4 regions of the Yersinia vastinensis genome follow, and region 4 is predicted to be linked to each of the others. Evidence: predicted binding sites of a transcription regulator. Region 4 holds the regulator's gene; each other region holds the start of a gene.

Region 1 (3,230 bases), 2.4 Mb from region 4:
AGCCTGATGATAATCGACAACCCAGAACGCTTAGGATTAGCGCAATTGCACCAATTACGAGGCCGTGTTGGGCGTGGAGCTGTTGCCTCACACTGTGTGTTGCTCTACAAAACGCCGCTGAGTAAAACTGCCCAGATGCGTTTACAAGTGTTACGTGACAGTAATGATGGCTTTGTTATTGCACAAAGAGATTTAGAAATTCGTGGCCCCGGCGAATTATTAGGGACACGCCAGACCGGCAGCGCCGAGTTTAAAGTGGCTGATTTACTGCGTGATCAGGCAATGATTCCCGAAGTGCAGCGGGTCGCTCGCCACCTGCATCAACAATATCCCGAACATGCACGGGCATTGATAGAGCGTTGGTTGCCGGAGCGAGTCCGTTATACCAATGCCTAACTATTTAATTAATGAGTCTAGGGCTGGTGAATAAACCAGCCCTTAGTGCCAATTACCCCACAACTGCAGGGAAGATTGGTAGCAACAGATAAAGCTTAATCACGATCACGTTAACAATATCAATAAAGAACGCGCCAACCATTGGTACCACCAAAAAAGCTAAATGTGACGGGCCAAAACGGTCAGTTATTGCCTGCATATTGGCAATAGCGGTGGGGGTTGCACCTAAACCAAAACCACAATGCCCTGCCGCCAACACAGCTGCATCATAGTTTTTACCCATCAGCCGATAAGTGACAAAAATAGCGTACAACGCCATTGCCAATGCCTGAACCGACAAGATAACGAGCATCGGCAGTGCCAACGAGGCCAACTCCCACAGTTTCAAGCTCATCAGTGCCATCGCCAGAAACAGTGACAAACTGACGTTACCTAATATTGATACCGCGCGATCAAAAACCTTATAAAAACCTATCGTTGACAATGTGTTGCTGAGGATAACCCCAACAAATAACACACAGACAAAGGTCGGCAATTCAAACATTGTGCCCTGCAACCCGCTGGCAATCACTTGGCCAACCATTAAGCAAATGGCAATCATGGCGATGGTTTCGACCAATACCAACGAGGTAATCATGCGCCCGGCAGAAGGTTTTTCAAACGCGGAAGGCACTTCGCTATCTTCCGGTGTGCCGTCTGGTGTGGAAGAGTGCTTGACCAGATAGCGGGCAACCGGGCCGCCAATTAATCCGCCCAGCACGAGACCAAAGGTCGCGCAGGCCATGGCAACTTCAGTTGCATTTTCAAAGCCATAACGCTCAACGAAAACTTTACTCCAGGCAGCCCCCGTGCCGTGCCCACCTGATAACGTAATTGAACCGGCCAATAACCCCATCAGTGGGTCTAACCCCATCAATTTTGCGAGCGCAATACCAATCGCGTTCTGCATCAAGAGTAAACCGACGACGACAAATACGAAGACGCCCAAGGCCTTTCCACCAGCACGTAAACTGGCCAGATTGGCATTTAGACCAATAGTTGCAAAGAATGCCAGCATCAAGGGATCTTTCAGCGACATATCAAAACTGATTTCCCAACCGAGGGTCTTTTGCATCAATAGCAGCATAAAAGCCACCAGCAACCCACCGGCAACCGGCTCAGGAATAGTGTACTTTTTGAGAAAAGGAACGGTTTTTACGAGCTTTCGGCCTAACAATAAAACCAGACAGGCCGCAACAAGCGTGCCATAGGTATCGAGATGAAACATCTTGGTACTCCATGCGATTAAAATATCGAATAAAAATATGACGTTAGACGGTTCCTTAATAAACGCCAAAATAGTAGAAGGGGATTAGAAAAAAAAACGCCACGAATTACAAGTTTTGTAATAGAAAAAAAGAGAATCTTGCCAGAGATAAATATTTAACAAAATACAGCGCAACCGATTGCTTTTGTGAAGCGGATCATTAAAATGCCCTCTTTGCCGATCCGGGAATGCCACTCCATGTCTACGCAATCCGCCGAACTTGATACGCCATCACAGGCAACAACTCGCCCTAGTGAACTTATTTATCGCTTAGAAGACCGCCCACCACTGGCCCAAACACTGTTTGCCGCCTGCCAGCACTTATTAGCCATGTTTGTCGCAGTGATAACTCCTGGCCTATTGATTTGTCAGGCATTGGGATTGCCAGCGGAAGATACCCAACGGATTATCAGTATGTCGCTGTTTGCATCCGGTCTGGCATCACTGTTACAAATTAAAACCTGGGGGCCAGTTGGCTCAGGTTTGTTATCGATTCAGGGCACGAGCTTTAACTTTGTTTCTCCACTGATCATGGGGGGACTGGCACTAAAAAATGGTGGGGCAGATATCCCAACTATGATGGCTGCGTTGTTCGGCACTTTAATGGTCGCATCCTGCACTGAAATCATCCTCTCCCGCTTCCTGCATCTGGCACGCCGAATTATCACGCCGTTGGTTTCCGGTATTGTAGTGATGATTATCGGTCTGTCATTAATTCAGGTTGGGCTAACATCTATTGGCGGTGGTTATGGTGCGATGAGCGACCATACCTTTGGTGCCCCGAAAAATCTGTTATTAGCCGGCGCAGTGTTGTTAGTCATTATTTTACTCAATCGCCAGCGCAATCCGTATCTGCGTGTAGCTTCTTTAGTTATCGCCATGGCGGTGGGGTATCTGTTGGCTTGGACGCTGGGCATGTTGCCGGAAAGTCGCCCAGTCGTCGACACCGCTCTGATTACTATCCCAACACCACTGTATTATGGTCTGTCTTTTGACTGGAACCTGCTGATCCCCCTGATGCTTATCTTCATGGTGACCTCACTTGAAACCATTGGAGACATTACGGCGACCTCCGATGTATCAGAGCAACCGGTACATGGCCCGCTGTATATGAAGCGCCTGAAAGGCGGTGTCTTGGCGAATGGCTTGAATTCCATGTTATCAGCCGTGTTCAACACCTTCCCTAACTCCTGTTTCGGTCAGAACAATGGCGTGATCCAGTTGACTGGGGTTGCCAGCCGTTATGTCGGTTTTGTTGTGGCACTGATGCTAATTGTTCTGGGTTTATTCCCAGCAGTGGCGGGATTTGTGCAACATATTCCTGAGCCTGTACTGGGCGGCGCAACTCTCGTGATGTTCGGCACCATTGCAGCCTCCGGCGTGCGTATCGTGTCACGTGAGACCCTTAATCGCCGCGCGATTATGATTATGGCGCTATCATTGGCAGTTGGCATGGGTGTGGCACAACAGCCATTGATTCTGCAATTTGCTCCTGACTGGGTCAAAACTTTACTTTCTTCTGGGATTG
Region 2 (3,230 bases), 2.2 Mb from region 4:
CCTCGGCATTGGCTGCGGCTACACGGCGTGGCGCGCTGATTAAAGGAGGCGCGGCACTTGAGCAGCTTGGCCGTATTCAGGCCGTCGCTTTTGACAAAACAGGGACTCTGACGGAGGGTAAGCCGAAAGTGACCGATATTCTCCCCGCGCCCAACGTGAGTGAATCTCGCCTGTTAGCACTGGCGGCAGCAGTCGAAGCTGGATCACACCATCCATTAGCTGTCGCAATTATACAATCAGCGCAAAAGAACATGTCCATACTGCCACTGGCTGAAGAGCGCCGTGCGTTAGCGGGGGTGGGAGTTGAAGGGGTAGTTAACGGTCTTGCAGTTCGTGTCAGCGCGCCTGGAAAAATATCACCGACGTTATTGACACCCGAGTGGCAGAACCTACTCGATCAGTTAGAAAGCAGCGGTAAAACCGCCGTCGCAGTGCTGGAAAATGAGAAACTTATTGGTTTATTGGCCCTGCGTGACACGTTACGCCCTGATGCCAAACAAGCCATTGATTCACTCAAAAAGTTAGGTATTCAAGGTGTGATGTTGACCGGTGATAATCCACGAGCAGCAGCTGCAATTGCTGGTGAGCTAGGAATTGATTACCGTGCTGGATTGCTCCCTGCCGATAAAGTACAGGCCGTTATGGCGCTCAATGAGAGCCAACCTACCGTGATGGTCGGCGACGGTATTAATGATGCCCCTGCGATGAAAGCCGCAAGTATTGGTATTGCCATGGGCAGTGGTACGGACGTTGCTTTGGAAACAGCCGATGCCGCATTGACCCATAATCGGCTTACCGGGTTGGCAGAAATTATTCTGCTATCACGGGCAGCTAACGCCAATATTCGCCAAAATATTACTATCGCATTGGGGCTAAAAGGGATTTTTCTGGTCACCACCTTGCTCGGTTTAACCGGTTTGTGGCTGGCGGTGTTAGCTGATTCTGGCGCAACCGCCTTAGTGACCGCCAATGCCCTAAGATTGTTGCGCAGAAGAGAGGTTTGAGAACTCGGGCAAAGCGGCAGACTACCCTGCTTTTGCCCCTTTTTTGACCAGATACCGGTAAGGTGTCTGTACGGTATCTTGCGCTAATAGCTGGTGATCCATAAAGCGGCAAAAACCGGGGATATCGCGGGTCGTGGCGGGATCATCAGCAATAATTAATAGCGTTTGACCGTCTTCCATATTCCGGACGGTTTTACGCACCATCATAACTGGCTCTGGGCAACGTAGCCCCAGTGCATCAAGTGTTTTATCCGGATTGGCAAAAATATCGGTCATTGCAATTCTCTTGTGGGTTAGCAGCAATATAAAAGAGGTTCGATAGTTTACTCTGCTGTTTTCCAGGTGCAAGTTGCGCTAACGTTTGCGTTAAAATTAACCATTGCATTCGTTGCGCAAACGCGTATTATGCCGCCGCGTCGCAGAAATTGCGGCATATTTTGTTTGGGTTCCCTCACCCCAATAACCAAAAAGGTCACATTTATGTTTTCGTTTACTGCCCAACAGCGGATGACCGCTTTGGTATGGCTGTCGCTATTCCATATTGTCATCATTACCTCCAGCAACTATCTGGTGCAATTACCGATCTCTATCTTCGGTTTTCACACCACGTGGGGGGCTTTTACCTTTCCGTTTATCTTCTTAGCCACTGACCTGACTGTGCGGATTTTTGGTGCCCCATTGGCGCGCCGAATTATTTTGTCTGTCATGGTGCCTGCACTGCTTATTTCGTACCTTATTTCAGCCCTGTTTTATCAGGGAAGCTGGCAAGGGTTCCCGGCATTAACCAGTTTTAATTGGGTGGTAGCGCGCATCGCCGTGGCTAGCTTTATGGCCTATGTGCTTGGACAAATTCTTGATGTTCAAGTGTTTAATCGCCTACGCCAGCGCAGTGCTTGGTGGGTTGCCCCTACTGCGGCCATGTTCTTTGGCAATATCAGTGACACGATGGCGTTCTTCTTTATTGCGTTCTATCGCAGTACTGACCCGTTTATGGCTGCAAACTGGGTCGAAATCGCCTTGGTAGATTATAGTTTCAAGCTACTGATCTGCATGCTTTTCTTCCTGCCAGCCTATGGCGTGATGCTCAATGTGTTATTGAAATACTTTGCTAAAAAAACCAGTCAGCAAGCACTAACTCAGATGAGTCCCGCTGAACAATAGATTGCTTTTGGCGTCTGAATAAGGTGCGATAAGACGATTAATCATCAATAAGGGATTCTCATGCATAAAATAACCAAATTTCTCGCCGTCGGCCTGTTGGTTGCAGGATTAAGTGCTTGTGATGGTAGCAGCGATAATAATGTTGGCCAGCCAATCAGCCTGTTAGAGGGTAAAGTCGCGTTTAGCTTACCAGCAGACTTATCAGACCAAAGCGGGAAAATGGGCAATCAAGCCAACAACATGCACGTTTATGCCAATAAAACGGGCGATAAAGCGGTTATCGTGATTTTAGGTGATAACACCAATGAGAGTTTGAATGTCCTGACTGACCGCTTGGCAGAACAGCAGCGCGCCCGTGATGCCAATCTACAAGTCGTGACGAATAAAGAAATCAAAGTTGATGGGCAGCCTTTCCAGCAACTGGACAGCATTATTACCAGTGGCGGCGACAAAGCTTATTCATCTGTCTTGATGGGGAAAGTGGATAATCACTTGATAACAATGCAGATTACGCTGCCTGCGGAGAACCAGCAACAAGCGCAAACTGAAGCAGAGTCCATCATCAGTACCTTAAAACTGAAATAATCTACCTTAATAGCGCGCGGCAAACCGCGCGCTGTCTACATCATCCTTTGAGAGATTGTGCCAGCAACGTCATCGGATGCTCACACTTCTTACTCGTCGACATCTCAATCTGCCACTTACAGGTTTCGCAGTCGGTTATCACCAAATCAACACCACTGTCCTCTATTTGCTGGAATAGCGATGATCCAATCCCTTGAGCTGTTGCGTAGTTCTCTGATTTAAAGCCATAAGTCCCTGCAATCCCGCAGCACTGAGAATCCAAGACCACCAGCTCAATACCGGGGATTCGCTGTAACAATGCCAAGGTATAAGCCGTCCAACCCATTTTTTCCATGTGGCAAGGTGTATGATAGGCAATGCGTAGTGGCTTGTTTTCTTTAGAAAATAAGGGTTTCAGCGGGAGATTCCGCCCTTGGTCTAATAAGCGGTAGATATAGCGAGTTGCCAGTTCTACTCTGTCACGCACCGGAGCAGTATCCA
Region 3 (3,230 bases), 700 kb from region 4:
CATCACGCGCCATCTCGACGATCTGTTCCGACGTAGTACCACGCACAATAGAGTCATCCACCAATAACACATTCTTATCGCGGAATTCTGCACGGTTGGCATTCAGTTTACGGCGTACAGATTTACGGCGTTCTTGCTGGCCCGGCATGATGAAGGTCCGGCCTACATAGCGGTTTTTCACAAACCCCTGGCGATACGGTTTATCCAAGATGCGGGCGATTTCCAGCGCGATATCGCAGGAGGTTTCTGGGATAGGGATCACGACATCAATGTCCAGATCTTCCCATTGCTTGGCAATTTTCGCCCCCAATTTCTGGCCCATGCGCACACGCGCACTGTAAACCGAAATCTTGTCCATAAAGGAGTCTGGACGGGCAAAATAAACATACTCAAACAAGCACGGATTGTATTTCGGATTTTCAGCACACTGGCGGGTGAACAACTGGCCTTTTTCGGTGATATACACCGCTTCGCCCGGAGCAACATCGCGCAGGAATTCGAAGCCAAGGGTATCCAATGCCACACTTTCAGACGCAACCATGTATTCATTGCGACCATCAGCTAAAGTGCGCTTACCAATCACCAGTGGGCGAATACCGTTAGGGTCACGGAACGCGACCATACCGTGGCCGATAATCATCGCGACACAAGCATATGCCCCACGAATTAATTGGTGCGTCGCAGCAACAGCGGCGAAAATGTTATCTGATTCCAACGGATAATGTTGGAAACGGTCCAATTCACTGGCAAAAATATTCAGCAGAATTTCTGAGTCAGAAGTGGTGTTCACATGACGGCGAGAAACTTCGAATAATTTCTTTCTCAGCTGGTGAGCGTTAGTCAGATTCCCGTTATGGGCCAGAGTGATACCAAACGGTGAGTTAACGTAGAAAGGCTGAGCCTCGGAAGCACTGGAACTGCCTGCCGTTGGGTAGCGAACATGGCCAATACCCATATTCCCCTGTAAACGCAGCATATGCCGGGTTTCAAATACATCCTTCACCAAGCCGTTTGCTTTACGCAGCCGGAACCCATTATGGGCATCAATGGTAACGATGCCTGCAGCATCCTGGCCTCGGTGCTGAAGCACCGTCAACGCATCATAAATCGACTGGTTTACCGGTGCAAAACCGGCGATACCGACAATACCGCACATGTTGTCTTTTCCTCATAAGCCGCTCCGAATCGGTAATTGATTCGGTAAGAAACTCGACGTGCTCTGCAGGTAGTCAAAGAACCACCTGATGATATAACTGAACTGCGGGATTAATTGTGACTGCTTCCAGTCGACACTCTGCGAAAAGCCAGTAAACGTATCCAGAAAGAACAACATGGCAGAGACTATCAGAACACCTCGCAGCGCGCCAAAACAGATCCCCAGCACCCGGTCAGTTCCTGATAACCCAGTACGCTCAACCAATGAACCAATCACATAGTTAACAATAGCCCCGACAATCAATGTCGCGATGAACAAAATGCCGATGGCAATTCCGTTGCGTACCACCTCATCCTCAAAGCGAGTGAAGTAGACAGCAAGGTAAGTGTAAAAATGGCTGGCAACAAAAAACGCACATCCCCATGTTACAAGTGACAATGCTTCACGGACAAAACCCCGGATTAAGCTAACTAAAGCAGAAAATCCGATAATCCCTATAATGACGTAATCAATCCAGACCATGACTATTCCAATGACGAAATCGCCGCTGCATCCTGTTCGCGGCGAATTCTAACAGAAAAAGAAAACGTTTGCGTAGAGGAATTCTTACCCGCGAAAATGAAAGCTTATCCCAGTAGGTGTGATTGTTGCGGTCAGTTTGAACACAAACAGCGCGCAAGAACCGGAGCGTACACGAAGTACGTGAGGATTCTGAACACTGCTCAGGTTCAAAATGGCAAATAAAACAACCCTAATGGGATAGGCGCTTAAAGTGCGGTGACTTAAAAATAACCATCGCCGCACCAAGAAGCCGCTAGAACCCTGTACACCCTGATATCTTAACCCTTGGACAAACTTTAACGCCCGGTACTATAAGGCCTAACCTGTCCACTCAAGCCGCTTAATGAATTAAGCTCTGGCAAAGCCGATTGCAATTTCTGTTTTGACGCATCCGGCCCGACATATAACCGAGTAATCTGACCCTGAACAGGTGTCGCTGGCACCGTAAATGCCCGATGGCCCGACAGACGCAGTGTCGCGACAATTTCATTCACTTTAGCCGCATTTTTCAGTGCACCGAGTTGGACGACATACGCCTGCCCTACTGGCGCTTTTTCTTCAGCCGGCGGTTTGATCTCTGGCTTCACTTCCTGCGGTTTTTTCTCAACAGGAGTGGGCTTGGTTTCAACAGGTCGACTTTCTACCGGTTTAGTTTCAACCGGCTTAGTTTCGACCGGTTTTCGCTCAACAGGTTTCACCTCAACCGGCTTACTTTGTATTACCGGTGGCGCTACGATTGTGGGTTCAGAGGGTAAGTTACCGGCATCATTCGCAGCTTGAGAAACGGAATCATCTTTAGGAATACCCACAGCTTGCGCAGCACCTTCTGGCGGCGCAATAGGCAGGGGTTGACTGACCGGTGGAACCGCATCAATCTCTTGGCTGTCACCGGGTTTTGGCACTAAGGGAATGGCAGCAAACTCATCCTCATAATGCTTTTTTTTACCATCCAGTAGCCCCGGCAGCACAATCACGCCCAAGGCCACCAGAATGATGGTCCCGACTAAACGGTTCTGAAACTTACTTGCCACTCGCTCTCCTTCAATGTCTTTACAAACTCAACGCTGTCACAGATTCAATGCAGCCATCACATGAGCAACAGTGTGGAAAGAGCCACAGACAATGACCACATCCCGTGGTCCGGCATCTTGCATGGCCTGACGCCACGCTGTTTCTACATCACTAAACTGACGTGACTGTGCCAGATGTTCAGCTAACTGCTCTGCACTGGCCCCACGCGGACCTTCCAATGGCGCACAATACCACTCATCAACTTGCTCAGATAAACACGCCAGCGTACCCGCAATATCTTTATCTGATAGCATCCCGATGACCGCCCGCACTTTGCCCTGTTTTGGCAGTTGAGCTAGCCTGTCCGTTAGGTATCGTGCCGCATGAGGGTTATGAGCCACATCCAAAATCAACCGCGGTTGTTCACTCACTATCTGAAAACGCCCCGGCAAACTGGCTGCCAATAAGCCTTGGCGGATAGCATCTTCGCTCAGTGATAATC
Region 4 (3,230 bases):
AAAGGCAGGCAAATACATATCTGTAGCCAGATAGCCCAACATGCTCAAACCAGCCAGATAGAACATGAAACTTGATGACGTCTTCATTCTTTATTTCTCTTTATCATATTTTTTGCAGGTAATTTGCTGTTTTTAGAAATTTTATCATTAGGGATTTATTGCGGGGGCATTCTATACGGCGCGATATTCTGTTGTGAACCGGTAATATTTGCGACATGCTATCAAAAAAATTGATAGCAAACGATTGAGTGAAAAGAGGCAGAAAAAATGTGGTCGGAATATGCGTTGGATGTGGTTGATGCCGTAGCTCGTACGGGGAGCTTCAGTGCAGCCGCCCAAGAATTGCACCGTGTGCCGTCTGCGGTGAGTTATACCGTACGCCAACTGGAAGAGTGGTTGGCAGTTCCGTTGTTTGAACGGCGCCACAGAGACGTGGAGTTGACCCCTGCGGGGCTGGTTTTTATTAAAGAAGCTCGAGATGTTATCAAAAAAATGAATGACACACGCCGTCAGTGCCAGCAAGTGGCGAATGGCTGGCGTGGCCAACTCAATATTGTGGTGGATAAAATAGTCAAACCGCAGCGGAGCCGCCACTTAGTATTAGATTTTTATCGTCATTTCCCTGATGTTGAGTTGCGGGTACGCTATGAAGTGTTTAATGGCGTCTGGGATGCGCTGGTGGATGGGCAGGCTGATATGGCTATTGGTGCAACACGTGCAATCCCGGTGAGAGGGCGGTTTGTGTTTCGTGATATGGGATTCTTGTCATGGCTCTGTGTGGTCAGCATTGACCATCCTCTTGCTCGTTTGACAGGGTCACTGAGTGACGATCAATTACGGCCTTACCCCTCGTTGTGTTTAGAAGACACGGCGAGAAACCTGCCAAAACGGGACACCTGGACGTTGGATAATCAACAGCGATTGGTGGCACCGGATTGGATGACCGGAATTGATTGTTTGTGTGAAGGATTGTGCATTGGCATGGTGCCTGCTCATATGGTGTCGCCTTTGATTGCGCAAGGAAAGTTGACGGTATTAACGTTGGCGGAGCCACTTCCCGATAGCCCATGCTGTTTAACTTGGGAGCAGAATAACCATTCTCCCGCTTTGGCTTGGCTGCTAGATTATTTGGGTGACAGTGTCACGCTAAATGACGAGTGGCTAAGAGACGATAATGCGCAGTTTGGCGAGGGAGTTGAGCAGTAGTGGCCGGTGGCATTGAAAGCTACCGGCCAAAGAGGGTTAACGGCGGTAGTCGCGGTATGGACCGTCAGCCACAGAACGGCGTTCGACCAATTTTGGATGCACCTCAATGGTCTGCGGATCTTCGCGTTTGCTGACAATACGATCCAACAACATGGCAAAGGCAGTTTCACCTAATCGCTCTTTGGGTTGGTGAATCGTTGTGAGCGCTGGCGAGAAATAGCGGGCATTACGCACGTTATCATACCCGATCACCGAAATATCTTGCGGCACTCGCAAGCCCAGTTCATCAGCTGCGCATATTGCGCCCATGGCCATAATATCTCCACCACAGAATACGGCGGTAGGGCGATGTTTTTGCGTTAGAATCTGATGCATGGCTTTATAGCCCGATTCGGGTTCAAAATCGCCCTGGACCACCCACTCATCACGCAGCGTGATGTTGGCCTCCTCTAAAGCTTTCAGAAAACCTTGATGGCGGCCCCCGCCGGTATTTCGCGACAGTTGGCCGGGGATGGCTCCAATATCACGATGACCGCGCTCAATCAGATAACGGCCTGCTAAATAGCCGCCTTCAAATGCATTATCAATGATTGAATCGGTAAAATCACCGCGCGCAGTGCCCCAATCCATCACCACCATGGGGATATTGCGATAATCTTCCAGCATCCCTAATAGTTGTTCTGGATATTCAGAACACATTACTAATAGGCCATCGACACGTTTTTGCGCCAGCATGGCCAGATACGCTTTTTGCTTATCCAGATTATTATGAGAGTTACATAAAATCAGGGTATAGCCCTTGCTATAACAGCTATTTTCAACCGCTTCGATCACTTCAGCAAAATAGGGCGCTTCACTGGATGTTGCCAGCAAACCAATTGACTTTGTGTGATTGACTTTCAAACTGCGAGCCACAGCACTGGGCGAATAATGCAATTCTTTAATTGCCGCCCACACGGCAGCCTTGGTGTTTTCGGCGACGAAACGAGTTTTATTGATCACGTGCGAAACGGTGGTGGTGGACACACCCGCATGTTTGGCCACATCTTTAATCGTTGCCATAAAAAAATAACTCCTAAGCTTACCTGTTACAGCAGGTAAGTATTATGTTAATCGTTTGCCTGCATGACTCGAAAACCGCTCAGACAGAAACATGATAGTAGGCTGGATAGTTGAATCCGCTGATTGTCTGAGAGTATTTATTGGACGTTATTAGTCGGTATGCAGTTATGAACTGCGAATTTTGTCTGATCTGGAGGAAAAGGGGAAGAGCTAATCAATGTTATAAAGTGCGTAATGAGCACAAGATTTTTTTTCCTAACTGTGGGAAAATAATTTAACGCACTAATTATGTGCCTTTTCCCTACTAAAACTAACCGGCTGAGGAGTATTTATGGATACCAATCTGAAAATGTCGCTGATTACGACTGTTGGCGCGCTGGCGATGATTATTGTCTTTAGCTTCGTGGCGGTCATGAATTAATTAAACCGCTTGCCGGTGTGAAGTGCTAAGTAGGGCGGATAATTCCGCCCTTAATTATTTTTACAATATCAGGCTAAATTCTTCTCGACGAAGGACCAGTTAACCAGTGCCCAGAAGTTCTCCAGATATTTTGGTCGTGCGTTGCGATAATCGATGTAATAGGCGTGTTCCCACACATCAACAGTCAACAATGGTTTATCAGCAGTTGTCAGTGGCGTGGCAGCATTTGATGTGCTGACAATTGCCAGCTTACCATCTGCTTTTTTTACCAGCCATGTCCAGCCTGCGCCAAAATTTTTCACTGCCGCATCAGTAAACTGCGCCTTAAATTCAGCAAAAGAACCAAACGATTGATTAATGGCATCCGCCACTTTGCCGGTCGGTTCACCGCCACCATTAGGGGATAGGCAATGCCAGTAAAAGGTGTGGTTCCAGACTTGGGCCGCATTATTAAAGATACCGCCACTGGAAGTTTTCACGATCTCTTCCAACGTCTTACCAGCAAATTCAGTATCTTTAATCAGATTATTGAGGTTAACCA

What was found. Region 4 encodes PurR, which represses purine synthesis genes. Its sites were predicted from a motif close to CANGCAAACGTTTGCNTG; they were not measured.
Positions count from the first base shown of each region.
Region 1: the regulator PurR is predicted to act here: its motif matches at 1,831-1,848, upstream of ACIOG0_RS21575 (NCS2 family protein).
Region 2: the regulator PurR is predicted to act here: its motif matches at 1,355-1,372, upstream of tusA (sulfurtransferase TusA).
Region 3: the regulator PurR is predicted to act here: its motif matches at 1,736-1,753, upstream of cvpA (colicin V production protein).

Region 1 is NZ_CP173260.1:4,656,737-4,659,966, forward strand. Features, by position in the region: gene recG (ATP-dependent DNA helicase RecG) at 1-396, shown strand, start outside; gene gltS (sodium/glutamate symporter) at 449-1,663, opposite strand; gene ACIOG0_RS21575 (NCS2 family protein) at 1,901-3,230, shown strand, end outside.
Region 2 is NZ_CP173260.1:4,461,762-4,464,991, forward strand. Features, by position in the region: gene ACIOG0_RS20655 (zinc/cadmium/mercury/lead-transporting ATPase) at 1-1,004, shown strand, start outside; gene tusA (sulfurtransferase TusA) at 1,026-1,280, opposite strand; gene ACIOG0_RS20665 (7-cyano-7-deazaguanine/7-aminomethyl-7-deazaguanine transporter) at 1,485-2,165, shown strand; gene ACIOG0_RS20670 (DcrB family lipoprotein) at 2,226-2,750, shown strand; gene glpC (anaerobic glycerol-3-phosphate dehydrogenase subunit GlpC) at 2,791-3,230, opposite strand, start outside.
Region 3 is NZ_CP173260.1:1,556,549-1,559,778, reverse strand. Features, by position in the region: gene purF (amidophosphoribosyltransferase) at 1-1,156, opposite strand, end outside; gene cvpA (colicin V production protein) at 1,169-1,678, opposite strand; gene dedD (cell division protein DedD) at 2,014-2,748, opposite strand; gene folC (bifunctional tetrahydrofolate synthase/dihydrofolate synthase) at 2,785-3,230, opposite strand, start outside.
Region 4 is NZ_CP173260.1:2,256,445-2,259,674, forward strand. Features, by position in the region: gene punC (purine nucleoside transporter PunC) at 1-87, opposite strand, end outside; gene punR (DNA-binding transcriptional activator PunR) at 268-1,206, shown strand; gene purR (HTH-type transcriptional repressor PurR) at 1,243-2,268, opposite strand; gene ACIOG0_RS10605 (YnhF family membrane protein) at 2,600-2,689, shown strand; gene sodB (superoxide dismutase [Fe]) at 2,758-3,230, opposite strand, start outside.